Regions from separate parts of the Delftia sp. SD018 genome, predicted to be linked through region 4. Evidence: predicted binding sites of a transcription regulator. Region 4 holds the regulator's gene; each other region holds the start of a gene.
What was found. Region 4 encodes LexA, which represses DNA repair genes until DNA is damaged. Its sites were predicted from a motif close to ACTGTATNNNNATACAGT; they were not measured.
Positions count from the first base shown of each region.

Region 1: a site for LexA is predicted at 2,897-2,914, ahead of INR38_RS23705 (PA0069 family radical SAM protein). Genes of this name have one in related genera too.
Region 2: a site for LexA is predicted at 2,512-2,529, ahead of INR38_RS06330 (DNA topoisomerase IV subunit B). Genes of this name have one in related genera too.
Region 3: a site for LexA is predicted at 2,331-2,348, ahead of recA (recombinase RecA). Genes of this name have one in related genera too.

Region 1 is NZ_JADDRN010000029.1:57,504-61,935, forward strand. Features, by position in the region: gene INR38_RS23695 (mandelate racemase/muconate lactonizing enzyme family protein) at 1-721, opposite strand, end outside; gene INR38_RS23700 (LysR family transcriptional regulator) at 828-1,694, shown strand; gene INR38_RS23705 (PA0069 family radical SAM protein) at 1,732-2,871, opposite strand; gene INR38_RS23710 (GNAT family N-acetyltransferase) at 2,982-3,419, shown strand; gene rnk (nucleoside diphosphate kinase regulator) at 3,649-4,053, shown strand; gene INR38_RS23720 (acyltransferase family protein) at 4,127-4,432, opposite strand, start outside.
Region 2 is NZ_JADDRN010000004.1:72,406-76,837, reverse strand. Features, by position in the region: gene dapA (4-hydroxy-tetrahydrodipicolinate synthase) at 1-296, opposite strand, end outside; gene INR38_RS06345 (class I SAM-dependent methyltransferase) at 372-941, opposite strand; gene INR38_RS06340 (hypothetical protein) at 1,013-1,162, opposite strand; gene INR38_RS06335 (MFS transporter) at 1,176-2,381, opposite strand; gene INR38_RS06330 (DNA topoisomerase IV subunit B) at 2,563-4,432, shown strand, end outside.
Region 3 is NZ_JADDRN010000016.1:93,307-97,738, forward strand. Features, by position in the region: gene INR38_RS17070 (sensor histidine kinase) at 1-862, opposite strand, end outside; gene INR38_RS17075 (response regulator transcription factor) at 957-1,631, opposite strand; gene INR38_RS17080 (MarR family transcriptional regulator) at 1,731-2,231, opposite strand; gene recA (recombinase RecA) at 2,379-3,482, shown strand; gene recX (recombination regulator RecX) at 3,685-4,161, shown strand; gene yddG (aromatic amino acid DMT transporter YddG) at 4,158-4,432, opposite strand, start outside.
Region 4 is NZ_JADDRN010000018.1:80,182-84,613, reverse strand. Features, by position in the region: gene kdsB (3-deoxy-manno-octulosonate cytidylyltransferase) at 1-428, shown strand, start outside; gene adk (adenylate kinase) at 693-1,349, shown strand; gene INR38_RS18310 (asparaginase) at 1,442-2,431, opposite strand; gene lexA (transcriptional repressor LexA) at 2,530-3,204, shown strand; gene INR38_RS18300 (hypothetical protein) at 3,367-3,789, shown strand; gene INR38_RS18295 (sigma-70 family RNA polymerase sigma factor) at 4,047-4,432, shown strand, end outside.

The DNA of each region.
Region 1 (4,432 bases), on a different contig from region 4:
CCAGGCGGGCGTGGCTTTCGACATCGTCGGGGCTGAACGGCTCCTCGATGAAATAGGGGTCGTACGCCTCCATGCGGCGCAGGTACTGCATGGCCTGCACGGTGTCCACCCAGCCGTTGTTGCAGTCCAGCATGAGCTCCACGTCCGGGCCGATGGCTTCGCGCGCCGCCTTCACGCGCGACTCCTCGCCCTGGGGCGACCAGCGGCCGGTCTTCATCTTGACCGCCTTGAAACCCAGCTCGACATAGCCGGCCATCTCCTCGCCGACATGGCCGGCGGTCTTGCCGTCCACGTAGTAGCCGCCGCTGGCATAGGCCGGCACCGTGTCCAGCTCCACCGCGCCCAGGTACTTGTGCAAAGGCAACTGGGCGGTGCGGGCATTGAGGTCCCACAGCGCAATGTCGAGAGCGCTGAGTGCGCGCATCACGGTGCCCATGCGGCCTTGCAGCAGCGCCTCCTGGTACATCTCCTTCCACAGCCCTTCGACGGCCAGGGACTCGCGGCCCAGCAGCACAGGACCGAGCAGCTGCTCGACCGCGACACGGAACAGCTCGCCCGCCGCATTGCCGACATAGCAAAAGCCGATGCCTTCGACGCCGTCGCTGCTGCGGACCTTGACCAGTCCGTAGTGGCGGTCGACCACGGTGCGGTTCGACAGATAGGTGACCTTGTCCAGCGGCACGCGGGCAACGCAGACTTCAATGGATTCGATGAGGGGCATGAGCTCTCCTGACATGGTTTGGAAGCGGGAACGAGCGAACTTTGCGCTTCAGGAGATCTGCAACAAAGATGGTGTCCCATGGTTCAGATGACGCAAAATGCGTCGCATGGATTCGCGCTTTCTCCAGAGCTTCATTGCCGTCGTGGACTGCGGCTCGATGGCCGACGCCGCGCGCAGGCTGGACCTGCCGCCCACCACCGTGGCCCAGCAGATGCGTGCGCTGGAGGCCGACGTGGGCTGCGCACTGCTCACGCGGGTGGGCCGGACGGTACGGCCCACCGTCGTGGGCGCCCGGATCGTGGAGCATGCGCGGGAGGTGCTCAAATCCGTGGAGAACCTGAGGTCGGCCGCATCGGCCACCGAGCTTCCCGCAGGCCCATTGAGGCTGGGGGCAACGCCCACGGCGCTGATGGGCCTCGTGCCCCCGCTGCTGCGCCGGTGGATGAGCGCCCATCCGGCCGTGCGCGTCTACATCGAACCCGGCACTTCCTCACTGCTGCTGGACCAGGTGCAGGCCGGCCATCTGGATGCGGCCATCCTTGTGCACCCGGCCTTCGCCATGCCCAAGACCTGCGAATGGCGGCTGATGCGCAGCGAGGCGCTGATTCTTCTCGCGCCCCGGGACATGAAGGTGCGCGATCCGCTGCTCACGGCCGCACGCGAGCCCTTCATCCAGTACGACCGCAAGGTGGTGGCAGGAAAAATGGCGGATGAATACCTGCGGGGCCACGGCATCAAGCCAAAGGTCCGCTTCGAGCTGGACGGCATCGAGCAGATCGCACAGCTGGTTGCGGAAGGCTTCGGTGTCTCCATCCTGCCGGACTGGCCCGTGCTGGGACCGCCGGATGCCAGAACGCGCCGATGGCCGCTGCCCCCTCCGAGCCCGTCCCGCGAAGTGGGCATGGTGTGGCTGCGATCGTCGGTGCGCTCCCCGCTGGCAGCCGCCTTGTCCGAGCTGGTCGACTACCGCTAGCGGACCATGCCCTGGCCTGTGCCTGGCACGCAGGCTCTCAGAACAGGCTGCGCTGCGGCAGCAAAAGCGACGGGTGGTAGAGGCTGCAATCGAGCCGCAGCGGCTCGCGGTTGAACCCATGCCGACGGCAGGCCAGGGCAAAGCGCTGGCGCAGCAGCTCGGCCCAGTGGCCGGTACCTTTCATGCGCTGGCCGAACTCGGCGTTGTACACGCGGCCGGCCTCGCGCTGCTCGCCCTGGATGCCGTGCAGGTCGCGCACGCGCTCCATCACGCGGCGGGCGCGGTCGGGGTAGTGCACCTGCAGCCATTGCTCGAACAGCGGCGCCACTTCCCAGGGCAGGCGCAGCACGGCATAGAAGGCGTGGCGCGCGCCTGCGTCGGCGGCCGCCTCCAGCACCTTCTCCAGGTCTTCGTTGATGAAGGGAATCTGCGGTGCCAGGCTCACGCCCACGGGCACGCCCGCCTCGGTCAGCGCGCGGATGCTGCGCAGCCGGCGGTGCGGCGCGGCGGCGCGCGGCTCCAGGTGGCGTGCCAGGTCGGCATCCAGCGTGGTCAGCGTGATGTGCACCGAGGCCAGGCCCTGGCGCGCCAGCGGGGCCAGCAGGTCCAGGTCACGCTCCACCCCGCTGCCCTTGGTGACGATGGAAAACGGGTGGCGCGCCTCGGCCAGCACTTCGATCAGGCGGCGCGTCAGCCCCAGTTCGCGCTCCACGGGCTGGTAGCAGTCGGTGACCGAGCCCAGCATCACGGGCGCGGCCACATGGCTGGCGCGCGACAGCTCGGCGCGCAGCAGCTCGGGCAGGTTCTGCTTGGCGATGAGCCGGGTCTCGAAGTCCAGCCCCGGCGACCAGCCCAGGTAGCTGTGCGTGGGCCGGGCATAGCAATAGATGCAGCCGTGCTCGCACCCCCGGTAGGGATTGAGCCCCACGTGAAACGGCAGGTCGGGCGACTGGTGGCGGCTCAGCGCCGAGCGGGCCTGCTCCCAGCGCAGTTCGGTGCGCAGGGGCGCGGCTTCCTCGTCTTCGGCCGGCGCCTCAAGGCTGCCCCAACCGTCATCGAAGGCCTCGCGCGGGTCGGTGGTGAAACGGTGGGCCAGTTGGCTGGCTGCGCCCCGGCCCTTGATGGCGTGCAGGGGAATGAAGGCCGGCTCCGGAGAGAGGTCTGGGTTGGCGCGCATGGGGTTCGCTCCCGCAACGATGAATACTGTACAAACATACAGATCATAGCTGCGCAGCAGCCCGTTATCCAGAACGATGACAATGCCCCTGATCCATGCCATCCAGACCCATGCACCACATCCGCCCTGCCATCGACAGCGACTTCCCGTCCTTGCTGGCCTGCGATCCATATGCCCGCAGCCATGCTGAACGCCAGGCCTTTCTGCGGGAGAAAACGGCCGCTGGCGCGGTATTGCTGGCCGAGCGGGATGGCTCCGTGCCGGGTTTTGTCGTGCTGGAGCCCGGATTCTTCGGCCATGGGTTCATCTCCCTCATCGCCGTGGCAGATGCAGCGCGGCGCAGCGGCGTGGCGCTTGCACTGCTGGCGGCGGCCCGGCAGCGCTGCACCACGGACAAGCTCTTTACCTCGACCAATGCATCGAACCTGGCCGCGCAGGCGCTGTTCGCCCAGGCGGGCTTTGTGCCCAGCGGGCGCGTGGACAACCTGGACCCCGGCGACCCCGAGCTGATCTTTTTCAAGGCCCTGGGCAGCACGCGCGCGCAGTAGCGCTCGCAGCAGGCCGCGTCAAGCCCACGCCAATCCGCACCGCACCGTGCGGGTTCGCTTGGCAGAACCCACACGGGCCTGCACAATGGGTCTATCGCACCAACTTGGTGCTTTTCTCTTTTCTGAAGATGCCTTGGCCCGGACAACCGCGTTGCCCGGGCTTTTGTCCGTTTGGGCGCCGCTGCCCTTCACTGCAGCCACGGCGCAAGCACACAAGGGAGCCAACACCATGGAGCGCAAGCCCCACATCATTCTTTCGTCCCTGGACCTGGAGCGCATCGAGGCCCTGCTGGACAAGCAACCCGCCTTCCCCGGCCGCGACGCGCTCGAGGCCGAGCTGGACCGCGCCGACGTGCTCGAACCCAAGGAAATGCCGCCCAACGTGGTGACCATGAACTCCACCGTGCGCTTCACGCTGCTGGAGTCGGGCAAGTCCAATACGCTGACCCTGGTCTATCCCAAGGAGATGGATGGCAGCTCCGACAAGGTGTCGGTCTTCGCGCCCGTGGGCATTGCCCTGCTGGGCCTGAGCGTGGGCGACCAGTCGCGCATGGCCGGTCCCTCGGGCCAGGTCACCGTGCGCGTGGATGCCATCGAGTTCCAGCCGGAAAGCGCAGGCGAGCTGCACCGTTGAACGCCGACCGGCGTGAAGCGAAAAAGGCAGCCAACCGGCTGCCTTTGTTGTTTGTGGACTGACGCACGGCGCCTCAGCGCAGGCCTGCCAGAAACGCCGCGATCAGGCCGGTGCCCACCAGGCCCGCCTGCCAGCGCAGCGCCATGTGCCAGCTGGGAACGTGGCGCTCCACGCGCTCGTACAGCAGATGGCCGGCCGCAATCGACAGCACGAAGGCCGTGCACATGCCCAGCAGGGCGGCGGGAATGGAATGTGGCCAGAAATGGCTTTCCACGGCATTGACCAGCAGGCAGACCGAGAAGTGCACGAGAAACACCGAGTACGAAATCTTGCCCAGCCGACGCAGCGGCGCCCAGCCTTGTGCCTGCGCAAACGCGGG
Region 2 (4,432 bases), on a different contig from region 4:
TTGGCGTAGCGGGCCAGCTCGATGGCCTCGTGCGTGCTGTTGGCGCCGCAGCCGGCCATCACGGGCACGCGGCCCGCGGCCTGCTCGACGGACACGCGGATGATTTCGCAGTGCTCCTCCACGTTGACGGTGGGGGATTCACCTGTCGTTCCCACCACGCCGATGCAGTCCGTGCCTTCGGCCACATGCCAATCGATGAGTTTTCGCAGCGCCGGGTAGTCAACACTACCGTCCTCGTGCATGGGCGTGATGAGGGCAACGATGCTGCCAGTGAGAGCGACGGAGGAGGATGTCATGTCCGCAAGAAAAAACGGGAAAGGATCATTCTAACGAGTGTCGGAGGCAGGCCCAAGGCGGGCGCCTGTAGGGATTCAGGCGATTGCAGAGCCTGACGCCTTCTGATGCGCCAGCATGGCCACGGGTTCCCGGCCTGTTGCATCGGGGCGCAGTGCCGCAATGCGCTGGACCATGCGATCGGGCTCGCCCAGCTGGCCGTGCTCGTAGGCCACGATGTGCCAGCCCGCGCAGGCCTGCAGCAGCTCGCCGGGCGCCAGCAGGAAATCGGGGCGGGAAGGCTTGCCGAAAGCCTCATTGCCCTGGGCAAAGGTTTCGTACAGCAGCACGCCGCCGGGGGCCACGCTGTCCAGCAGCGCCGGCCACAGCGGGCGCCACAGATAGTGGGTCACGACCACGGCGCCGAACTGCCGGCCGGGCAGGGGCCAGGGGCCGTTTTCGATGTCGGCGCACAGCAGCTCGCCCACGCCCTGCAGGCCGGCCAGGGCCTGGGCGTCGCGGTCCACGCCGGTGACGGCGTGGCCACGCGCATGGAACCAGCGCATGTGCCGGCCGGGGCCGCAGGCCACGTCAAGCACCGAGGCCTGGGGCGCCAGAAGGTGCGACCAGCGTTGGATCCAGGACGAGGGCGGCGTGGCTGCGTGCATGTGCAATTTTGGAAATAAAGTGAAAGCGGCCGACATTGTGCCGGCAGGCCTTCGCCGCTGCCGCTTCCATTTCAGAAGCAGGCCCAGATCTGGTCTGCCATGCCCAGCATGAACTGCGGCTGCAGGTAGAGCATGAAGACCAGGCCCAGCACCAGCAGCACGGCGGCCCACAGCGCCAGCCTGCGCAGGATGCGTGGGCGGGGCCTGGTGGATGTCGTCATGGATGTCGTCATGTCAGGCAGCGGCCTGGGCTGCGCGCAACCGTGCCACGGGGGCTTCGCGGATGGGCAGGTTCAGCAGGCCGGCGGCCACGCCCAGGCCGATGGCCAGGTACCAGACCACCTGGTAGCTGCCCGTGTGGTCATAGAGATAGCCGCCCAGCCAGACGCCCAGGAAGCTGCCCACCTGGTGGCTGAAGAACACCATGCCGCTCAACATGGACAGATGCTGCACGCCGAAGATCTGGGCCACGGTGGCATTGGTCAGCGGCACGGTGGACAGCCACAGCAGGCCCATGGCGGCCGAGAAGATATAGACCGACCAGGGCGTCAGCGGCGCCAGCAGGAAGAGCACGATCACCACCGAGCGCGTGAAGTAGATGGTGGACAGCAGGTAGCGCTTGGGCAGGCGCTGGCCCAGGTTGCCGGCCACGTAGGTGCCAACGATGTTGAACAGCCCCACCAGCGCCAGCGAGATGCTGGCCACCTGCGGTGCCAGGCCGTAGTCCTTGAGGTAGCTGGGCATGTGCACGCCGATGAACATCACCTGGAAGCCGCAGACGAAGTAGCCGGCCGTCAGCAGCACGAAGCTGGGCGTGCGCAGCGCTTCGGCGACGGCCTGGCCCGCGCTCTGGTCGCGCACGGGACGGGCGTTGCCGGCCTGGAAGCCGGGCTCGCGCAGGCCGAAGGCCAGCGGAATGATCATCAGCGCGCACAGCGACAGCAGCAGCAGGGCGTTGGACCAGCCGAAGTTCGCGATCAGGCTGCCTTCCACGGGCACCATGAAGAACTGGCCGAAGGAACCCGCCGCCGCCGTCACGCCCATGGCCCAGCTGCGCCGCGCCACGGGAATCTGGCGGCCCAGCACACCGTAGATCACGGCATAGGTGGTGCCTGCCTGGGCTGCGCCGATCACCACGCCGGCCGTCAGAGCGAACCAGGTTGTCGTGGGCGCCATGGCCATGCCGGCCAGGCCCAGCGCATACAGCAGCGCGCCCACCAGGAGCACGCGGAAGGCGCCGAAGCGGTCGGCCAGCATGCCGCCGAAGATGCCGAGCACGCCCCAGGACAGGTTCTGGATGGCGATGGCCAGCGCGAAGGACTCGCGCGTCCAGCCCATCTCCTGGGTGATGGGCTGCAGCCACAGGCCGAAGCCGTGGCGGATTCCCATGGACAGCGTCACGACTGCGCCCCCGCACAGCAGTATCTGCACCATGGACATGGGTTGGTTGTTTTTTTGCATGCGGCAAACTTTAGCGAAACTCCGGGTTTTGCGCTGTGCCGCTTGGGTCGCCCATGCGCCAGCGCGGCCCTTGATGGCAGCGGCTTTTTCGGGATAGTCAATGTCAATGACTGTGAATGCATCCAGCACTGAGCCGGGCCGCGCACTACAATCCGCCCCCATGGCAGTCAAACCATCTCCCACTTCCGCCAGCGAATACTCCGAAGGCTCGATACGCGTGCTCAAGGGCCTTGAGCCCGTCAAGCAGCGTCCCGGCATGTACACGCGCACCGACAACCCCCTGCATGTGCTGCAGGAGGTGATCGACAACGCGGCCGACGAGGCACTGGCCGGCTTCGGCAAGAAAATCCGCTTCACCCTGCATTCCGACGGCTCCTACAGCGTCGAAGACGACGGCCGGGGCATCCCCTTCGGCATGCATCCCGAGGAAAAGGCGCCCGTGGTGGAGCTGGTCTTCACGCGGCTGCATGCGGGCGGCAAGTTCGACAAGGGCAAGGGCGGCGCCTACAGCTTCTCGGGCGGCCTGCACGGTGTGGGCGTCTCGGTCACGAATGCGCTGGCCACGCGCCTTGAGGCCTGCATCCACCGCGAGGGCAAGGTGGCCACCATCGCCTTCTCGGGCGGTGACGTGGTCGAGCCCCTGCAGTCGCGGCCGCTGGCCGCGGGCGAACGCAAGCAGGGCACGACCGTGCGCGTGTGGCCCGATGCCCGCTATTTCGAATCGCCCCAGCTGCCCATGGGCGAGCTGATGCACCTGCTGCGCAGCAAGGCCGTGCTCATGCCCGGCGTCTCGGTGACCCTGGTCAACGAGAAGACGCGCGACACCCAGACCTGGCAGTTCAAGGGCGGCCTGCGCGACTACCTGCAGCAAAGCCTGCATGGCGAGGCGGTCATCCCCCTGTTCGAGGGCGAGGGCTTTGCCGACCGCCACCACGACAGCTTTGCCGAAGGCGAGGGCGCCGCCTGGTGCGTGGCCTTCACCGAAGACGGCGCACCGCTGCGCGAAAGCTATGTCAACCTGATCCCGACCACCGCTGGCGGCACGCATGACAGCGGCCTGCGCGACGGCCTGTTCCAGGCGGTCAAGGCCTTCATCGAGATGCACTCGCTGCTGCCCAAGGGCGTCAAGCTCATGCCGGATGACGTCTTTGCGCGCGCCAGCTATGTGCTCAACGCCAAGGTGCTGGACCCGCAGTTCCAGGGCCAGATCAAGGAGCGCCTGAACTCGCGCGATGCCGTGCGCCTGGTCAGCGGCTATGTGCGCCCCGCGCTGGAGCTGTGGCTCAACGAGCACGTGGAATGGGGCCGCAAGCTGGCCGAGATCGCCATCAAGGCCGCGCAGACCCGCCAGAAGGCGGGCCAGAAGGTCGAAAAGCGCAAGGGCTCGGGCGTGGCCGTGCTGCCGGGCAAGCTCACCGATTGCGAAAGCCGCGACCTGAGCCTGAACGAGGTCTTCCTGGTCGAGGGCGACTCGGCCGGCGGCAGCGCCAAGATGGGCCGCAACAAGGAAACCCAGGCCGTGCTGCCCCTGCGCGGCAAGGTGCTCAACACCTGGGAAGTGGACCGCGACCGGCTGTTCGCCAACAACGAAATCCATGACATCTCGGTGGCCATCGGCGTGGACCCGCATGGCCCCAACGACACGCCCGACCTGTCGGGCCTGCGCTACGGCAAGGTCTGCATTCTTTCGGATGCCGACGTGGACGGCTCGCACATCCAGGTGCTGCTGCTGACGCTGTTCTTCCGCCATTTCCCCAAGCTCATCGAGGCCGGCCACATCCATGTGGCGCTGCCGCCGCTGTTCCGTGTGGACGTGCCTGCGCGCGGCAAGAAGCCTGCGGCCAAGATGTACGCGCTGGACGAGGGCGAGCTGACCGCCATCCTAGACAAATCGGCCAAGGACGGCGTGCCGCGCGAGAAATGCCAGATCAGCCGCTTCAAGGGCCTGGGCGAGATGAATGCGGAGCAGCTGTGGGAGACCACGCTCAACCCCGACACGCGCCGCCTGCTGCCCGTGCAGTTCATGAACC
Region 3 (4,432 bases), on a different contig from region 4:
TGCTCACGCCCTCGCGCTGGGCCAGTTCGGCCTGCATGCGCAACCCGGCCAGCGGCGTCTTGAGCTGGTGGGCCGCGTCGGCCAGAAAGCGCTTTTGCGTGGCCAGCGAATCACCGAGCCGACCCAGCAGGTCGTTGACCGAGTCCACCAGCGGCACGACTTCCAGCGGCACGTCCTTGTGGTTGATGGGCGAGAGGTCCTCGGGCCGGCGCGCGCGGATGCGCTCCTCCAGCCGGTGCAGCGGCTTGATGCCGCGCGCCAGCGCCAGCCACACCAGCAAGGCGGCCAAGGGCAGGATGACGAACTGCGGCAGCATCACGCCCTTGATGATTTCCGTGGCCAGCACGCTGCGCTTTTCGCGCGTCTCGGCCACCTGGACCAGGGCCTGGGGCTCGTCGGGCAGCGGCATGCGCACCCAGACATGGGCCACGCGCAGGTCAATGCCGCGAAACTCCGCATCGCGCAGCTGCACGGCGCCGCCGGTCGGTGCACCGCCGGGCGATAGATCGCCGGATGGCGGATCGTCGGACTCGGGCGGCAGCGGCAGATCGCGCTCGCCGGCCAGGTACTCGCCCTTGACGCCCAGCACCTGGAAATACACGGTGTCCGACTCGTCGGCGCGCAGGATCTCGCTGGCCGATTGCGGCAGGTTGAACAGCACCTTGCCCTGCTGCACCATCACCAGCTGCGCCAGCGCCTGGGCGTTGTACTCCAGCGCACGATCGAACGGCTTGTTGGCCAGGCCCTGGGCCACCAGCCAGGTCAGCGCCAGGCTCACGGGCCACAGCAGCAGCAGCGGCGTGAGCATCCAGTCAAGGATCTCGCCGAACAGTGAGCGCTGTTCACGCTGGAAGATTTTCATCGGCGGGCAGCCCTCACGACGGGTTCACGGCCCCGTGGCATCCGCCACTATGCGCAGGCAAGCCAACCCGGGCCTGACAGCCAGGGCGGCGGCCTCAGGAAGCGATCTTCTCAAGGCAGTAGCCCAGGCCGCGCACGGTGGCGATGCGGATGGGGCCGCGCTCTATCTTCTTGCGCAGGCGGTGGATATAGACCTCGATGGCGTTGTTGCTGACCTCGTCGCCCCATTCGCACAGGCGCTCGACCAACTGGTCCTTGCTGACCAGCCGGCCCGCACGCTGCAGCAGCACTTCCAGCAGGCCCAGCTCGCGCGCCGACAGCTCGACCATCTTGCCGTCGATGGTGGCCACGCGGCCGGCCTGGTCGTAGACCAGGGGACCATGCTTGATGGTGCTGCTGGCGCCACCCATGCCGCGCCGCGTGAGAGCGCGCACACGCGCCTCCAGCTCGGACAGCGCAAACGGCTTGGCCATGTAGTCGTCGGCGCCGTAGTCCAGCCCCTGCACGCGCTCTTCCACGCTGTCGGCCGCCGTGAGGATGAGCACCGGCAGCGCATCGCCCCGGCCGCGCAGCTTCTTGAGCACTTCCAGCCCGTGCATCTTGGGCAGGCCCAGGTCCAGGATGAGCAGGTCGAACTCGCTGCTGGTCATCAGCGCGGTATCGGCCTCGCTGCCGTTGGCCACATGGCTGACCACGGCGCCCGAGCCGCGCAGGCTGCGCAGCAGACCATCGGCCAGGACCTGGTCGTCTTCGGCAATCAGAATGCGCATGGGGTTGTCTCCTGAAATACAGACGCGCTCTGGATGTTGGAAATGCGCGTCTTTGATTCCTAGGATTCTAGGATGCGCCCCGCCCCACGGGCAGGGACCTTACCCGAGTGAGCCGCCGCCCGCATAGGCCTCCAGCCCCAGCGCCACCACGGTGGCGATGTCGTCGCCGACTTCCTCGCGGAACTCGGCTTCGGCCTGGGACACCGCGTCATGGAAGGCCTGCAGCCATGCCAGGCCAGCAGGAGTGAAACGGATGCGGCGTGCGCGCGCATCGCGCTCGTCGCTTTCGCGCGTGACCAGGCCCCAGGCCTCACACTGGGCTACCAGGTCGCCCATGGACTGCTTGGTCATGCCAGCGCGCTCGGCCAGGTCGGTGAGCCTGTCGCCAGCCAGCGACAGATGCCGCGTGATGTGGATGTGGGCCGCACCCACCTTGTCGCGCGCCGCAAGATTGGACAGCGCCAGCGGCACCTCCACATCGCGCGCCATGAGCTGCAGCACACGCGCGTCGAACCGCCGCATGGCATGGCCGAGCAGGCGGCCCAGGTGGGTCTGGCGCCAGGCATCGGCGGGCGGCGTGACGGGGGAAAACTCACTCATGGATGCATTGTGGAGGCAAATCCAAAAAGTCAGGAAAACTGACTAAAAACACCAACAAAACAAACCAACAAGCCCATAAACTACTGTTCAAGCATCCAGCCTGAATGCAAATACAGAGCTGAAACCCCAGCCAACCCAGGAGTCCGCATGAACACCGCCGTCACCACCGCCAACAGTGAAAAAGCCAAGGCCCTGCAGGCCGCACTCGCCCAGATCGAAAAGCAGTTCGGCAAGGGCACGATCATGCGCCTGGGTGAAGGCGAAGCCATCCAGGACATCCAGGTCGTCTCCACCGGCTCGCTGGGCCTGGACATCGCCCTGGGCGTTGGCGGCCTGCCCCGTGGCCGCGTGATCGAGATCTACGGCCCTGAATCCTCGGGCAAGACCACGCTGACGCTGCAGGTCATCGCCGAAATGCAAAAGCAGGGCGGCACCTGCGCCTTCATCGACGCCGAGCACGCACTGGACACCAGCTACGCCCAGAAGCTGGGCGTGAACCTCAACGAAGTGCTGATCAGCCAGCCCGATACCGGCGAGCAGGCCCTGGAAATCGTGGACAGCCTGGTGCGCTCGGGCGCCGTGGACATGATCGTCGTGGACTCGGTGGCCGCCCTCACACCCCGGGCCGAAATCGAAGGCGAGATGGGCGACCAGCTGCCCGGCCTGCAGGCCCGCCTGATGAGCCAGGCGCTGCGCAAGCTGACAGCCACCATCAAGAAGACCAACTGCATGGTCATCTTCATCAACCAGATCCGCATGAAGATCGGCGTGATGTTCGGCAGCCCCGAAACCACCACGGGCGGCAATGCGTTGAAGTTCTACGCCTCGGTCCGCCTGGACATCCGCCGCACCGGCACCATCAAGAAGGGCGACGAGGCCATCGGCAACGAGACCAAGGTCAAGGTCGTCAAGAACAAGGTCTCGCCTCCGTTCAAGACCGCCGAGTTCGACATCCTCTTCGGCGAAGGCATCTCGCGCGAAGGTGAAATCCTGGACATGGGCGTCAACGCCAAGATCCTCGACAAGTCGGGTGCCTGGTATGCCTACAACGGCGAGAAGATCGGCCAGGGCCGCGACAACGCCCGCGAATTCCTGCGCGAGAACAGCGGCCTGGCCGTGGAGATCGAGAACAAGGTGCGCGACAGCCTGGGCATCGCCCTGCTGCCCACGGCCGGTGGCGATGCTCCCGAAGCCAAGGCCGCCAAGGCGGGCAAGGCCAAGGCCGACAAGGACGGCGTGATCGAAGCCTGAGCGGCCTGACCCCTCACTGCAGGCGCCGCCGCGCCTGCACACAATGTGTTTGCCATCTTGGCGCAGGCTCACGTCTGCGCCTTTTTTATCGCCGGGACGCCCCAAGGCAAAAAAGCGGCCCCCTTGGGGGGCAGCGGACCTTGCGCAGCAAGGGGAGCGTGGGGGCCTTTTTTATTCGGGACGATTCAGGAGACATTGCCGCATGGGATTCGCCAAGCTGTCGCTCAAGGGCCGGGCGCTCAAGCTGCTGGGCCAGCGCGAACATTCACGGCTGGAGCTGGAACGCAAGCTCGCCCCCCATGTGGAGGAAGGCGAAGACCTGGGCGCCATGCTCGACGCGCTGGAGCAGCGCGGCTTCATCAGTGCCCAGCGCGTGGCCGAGTCCGTGCTGCACCAAAAGGCCGCGCGCTTTGGCACGGCACGCGTGGTGCAGGAGTTGCGCAACAAGGGGCTGGACGACGGACTGGTGCGCGCCGCCGCAGAGCAACTGCGCGCCACCGAACTGCAGCGCGCCCTTGCCGTATGGCGCCAGCGCTTCGGCGCACCACCGGCCACACCGCAGGAACGACTCAAGCAGATGCGCTTTCTGGCCGCCCGCGGTTTTGGTGGAGAAATTGCGAGCAAGGTGCTGCGGGGGCGCAGCGAAGACTGGGACGCAGGAGCAGAGGACGAAGGCTAGCCTGCGCGCCGGGTAGCACCCCAGCACACCAGCGACCCCACGGTCACCAGCACCACGCCCTGCCAGAAGCCCCAGCCCGGCTGCACCTGCAGCCAGGCACTGGCCAGCAAGGCAGAGAACACGGGCGTGAAGTACGAGGCGGCAGCCATCACGGCCAGATGCCCGTGCTGTATGCCGTGCTCCCAGCAGCTGTAGCCCAGGGCGGTGAGCCCGCCCACGGCCAGCAATTGCAGCACCACGGTGCCCGACCATTGCATGCCGCCTTCACCGC
Region 4 (4,432 bases):
AGCCCTCGGCCAGCATGGGCACGGCGGCACATGCCATCGACAGCCTGGCCGACTTCACCAACCCGAACGTGGTCAAGGTCGTCTGCGATGCCCAGGGCATGGCCCACTATTTCAGCCGCGCACCCATCCCCTTTGCGCGTGAGCATGCAGGCCAGGCATGGTGGGAGACGGCATCTGCAGCGGCAGCGCCGGGCCACCCCGGCTTCGCGCCCCTGCGCCACATCGGCATCTACAGCTACCGTGCCGGTTTCCTGCGCAGCTTCCCACAGCTTTCTCCCGCCCCCACCGAGGTGCTGGAGGCGCTGGAACAGTTGCGTGCGCTGTGGCATGGCCACCGCATCGCCGTCCACCTCACGCCCCATGCACCAGGCCCCGGCGTTGACACCCCCGAAGACCTGGAACGGGTGCGCGCCCGGTTGTCCGCCTGAATCCGATCCCGCATACGCCAATACAGATGCGCCAATGGCGATGCCCGGCATCGCCATTCACATCACAACTGCACATGCGGTTTTGTCGGACAGCAAAACGCAGTTTTTGGAGATTGCACAGGCGACAGTTTTGCCCTCTGCGTGTAAGCCAGTGTTAGCCCTGTGCGTGCTATCCTTGCCCGCGACAAAAATATGACGCATGGACTGTCCGCCCCGGTGGGCCGATCCGGCAGACAAGAATTTCTACTCTCCTCAAGGACTTCCATGAAACTGATTTTGTTGGGCGCACCCGGCGCCGGCAAAGGCACGCAAGCCGCTTTCATCTGCCAGAAGTACGGCATCCCCCAGATTTCCACCGGTGACATGCTGCGTGCCGCCGTCAAGGCCGGAACGCCCCTGGGCCAGCAGGCCAAGGCCGTGATGGACGCCGGCCAACTGGTCAGCGACGACCTGATCATCAATCTGGTCAAGGAACGCATCGCCCAGGCCGATTGCGCCAACGGCTTCCTGTTTGATGGATTTCCCCGCACCATTCCCCAGGCAGACGCCATGAAGGCCGCTGGCGTGAAGCTGGACTACGTGCTGGAGATCGACGTGCCCTTCGACGCCATCATCGAGCGCATGAGCGGCCGCCGTTCCCACCCCGCCTCGGGCCGCACCTACCACGTCAAGTTCAATCCGCCCAAGGTCGAAGGCCAGGACGACGTGACCGGCGAGCCGCTGGTGCAGCGCGAAGACGACAAGGAAGAAACCGTCAAGAAGCGCCTGGACGTCTACAGCAGCCAGACCCGCCCCCTGGTGGACTACTACCGCGCATGGGCCGAAAAGGAAGCTGCAGCGGCGCCCAAGTACCGCGCCATCAGCGGCCTGGGCTCGGTCGAGGACATCACCCAACGCGCACTGGCTGCACTGGCTGAGTGATGCAGGCCATGTGCCGCAACGAAAAAAGCACCCGCCGGGTGCTTTTTTGTTGACCGCCAGCAATTGAAGAAATGCCGGCGTCGCTGCCCGGCTCAATCGCGCGGCTGCGCTGCCAGCGCCAGCATCATCGCAATCCGGGCCTTTGCCACGGGCAGCTGCGCCAGATCGGCCTCTGCCGGGTTGGTCCCAAGGCCGGAGGCCACGGGCAGGCCTTCGGCACAGCGCGTGCCCCGCCAGATCCAGACGCCCTTGTCGCGGGCACGCTGCAAGGCCGCTTCCATGCCTTCGTGAACCGTCGCATTGCCCGTGCCAGCCACGACGATGCCACGCACGCCTGCCGCCACCAGCGCATCCACGCCGCTGGCACGCGCCAAGGCGCCGCTGAACACCACCTCGACCCAGGGCAGCTCATCCAGCGCCAGCAGATCAGATGACATGGCCGCAGGCACCATGGCCCGCGCGGACGGCGCGGCGGGGGAGGACGGCGCATCGGGCACCAGCCAGCGCACACGCCCTTCCTCCACCAACGCCTGCGGCCCGCCCTCCACGGAGCGCATTGCCTGCAGCCGGTAGGGATGGACCTTCTGCACCTGGGCTGCCGCATGCACCTCGCCGCCCGCCACCACCCATACGCCGCTGCGCCCGCCGCTGGCAGCCACGGTCACGGCATCGCGCAGATTCTGCGGTCCGTCTGCCAACAGGGCCGTGGCCGGGCGCATGGCGCAGGTCAGCACGATGGGCTTGGTGGCCGGCAGCAGGCTGTGCAGCAGCCAGGCCGTCTCTTCCAGCGTGTCCGTTCCATGCGTGATCACCACGGCGCGTGTGTCCGCATCCTCCAGTGCCTGCGTGCAGGCGCGCAGCAACGCGCGCCACACGGGCCAGTCCATATCCTTGCTGTCCACCTGCGCGATCTGCTGCGTCTGCACGGGTCCCAGCGCCTGCTGCTCCAGGTCCGGCACGGCCTCCAGCAGCGATTGCACCGTGATCTGCCCGGCCTTGTACCCCACGCCCTGCGACTGCGAATCCGCCCGGCCGGCGATGGTCCCGCCCGTGCCCAGAATCACCAACTTTGACTGCCCCACTTGCACCTCTTGGAAAACTGGTTAAAAATACAGATACTGTATAAATCATCAGATGGCCTCCCAGCCTGCCATCTGCCCTCAAGGACCGGACGCACGCCATGCTCGACCATCCCAAGCTCACCGCCCGCCAGCAACAGATCCTGGACCTGATCCAGGCCGCCATCTCCCGCACGGGCGCGCCTCCCACCCGCGCGGAAATCGCCAACACGCTGGGCTTCAAGTCCGCCAACGCTGCCGAGGAACACCTGCAGGCCCTGGCCCGCAAAGGTGTGATCGAACTGGTCAGCGGCACCTCGCGCGGCATTCGCCTGCGTACCGACACCGTGCGCAACATCAATGCCGCGCGCGGCACCAGCTTCGGACTGCCGCTGTCGGCCCTGGCACCGCTGATGCTGCCCCTGGTGGGCCGCGTTGCGGCGGGCTCGCCCATTCTCGCCCAGGAACATATCGACCAAACCTATTCCGTCGAGCCCAGCCTGTTCCAGACGCGCCCCGACTATCTGCTGCGCGTGCGCGGTATGTCCATGCGCGACGCGGGCATCATGGACGGTGACCTGCTGGCCGTGCAGTCCGCACACGAAGCCCGCAACGGCCAGATCGTCGTGGCACGCCTGGGTGACGAAGTCACCGTCAAGCGCCTGCGCCGCACCACGCAGGGCGTGGAACTTCTGCCGGAAAACCCAGATTACCCGGTGATTCGCGTCGCCCCCGAAGAGGCCTTTGCCATTGAAGGCCTGGCCGTGGGGCTGATCCGCAACAGCATGTCCATGTAAGCCGGACTGGCGGCGCTTCTCAGGCCGCCTCACCCCATTTCACGCATCGCCCAGGTGGTAGGCGCGAAGCCTTGGAGCTTCGCCCTGGGCGGAGCTTTGCCCGCAAACCGCAATCCTGCCTGTGTCCATGCCTCTTTGAAACACGCCAACAGGAGTCGTCACATGGGATTCGCTCTGCCAACACTGTCTTCTTTTTCCTTCCTGCGCCTGGCACATGGCATCCGCCTGACTGCGACCGCCATGGAGTCGGCCATGCCTCTTGCACAAGCCCCTGCGTGCCAGCCATTACCTGCTGCAGCACCCGAGCCCGCCAACGTGATCTCTTTCAGCAAGGCACGCCGGCGCAGCCAGCAGCGCCGCGGCAAGGCCGCACGCGCTGCAGACCATGGAGATGCCCAGCTGATCCTGCCCTTGCTGCCGACGCAGCCCACCCTGCAATCCGCGCCTGAGCAGCCTTCAGGCCTGCGCATCATCCAGCGGTCGCCGCAGGAGCAGCCGGAATGCCTGTTCATCTCCGGGCGAATGGCCGATGTCTGCGCTGCGCTGGAGCGCATGGAAGCGCATGGCGGACCGGCAGCCAACTGAGGCCCGATGCAAGGTGTGCGATACACCTTGCACAACACAAACCTGGGCGGCGCGGACCGCCGCGTGCCGCACGAGGAATCGGCCTGCGCAAAGCTGGTGCAGGCTGGCGGCCACCACTGCCCTGTAGCGCACATGCAACAAGTGGACGCCCTCTTTGCGGGAGGGGCGCCGGCCTGAAAGATAATTGATAAGCATTCTTATTATCTTTTGCAGCAGCGATTGCCACTGCGCCCGCCTCCTCCGCCCCAGCCTTCTCCGTGCACAGCCTCTACCAGAACCACCATCCCTGGCTGGAAAGCCTGCTGCGCAAACGCCTGGGCAACCGTGACGATGCCGCCGACCTGGCCCAGGACACCTTTGTGCGCCTGCTGCGCTCTCCCCTGCCGCAGCAGGACATCCGCGAACCCAGGCGCTACCTGGCCACCATCGCCCGGGGCCTGGTCGCCGACCTGTTTCGCCGCCGCACGCTGGAGCAGTCCTATCTGGACTATCTGGCCCAGTTGCCGCAATCGCTGGCGCCTTCGCCCGAAGAGCAGGCCATCGTCCAGCAAACCCTGCTGGATGTGGACCGCATGCTCCAGGGCCTTCCCCCCAAGGTTCGCGAAGCCTTCGTGCTGGCCCAGTTCGAGGAACTGAGCTACCC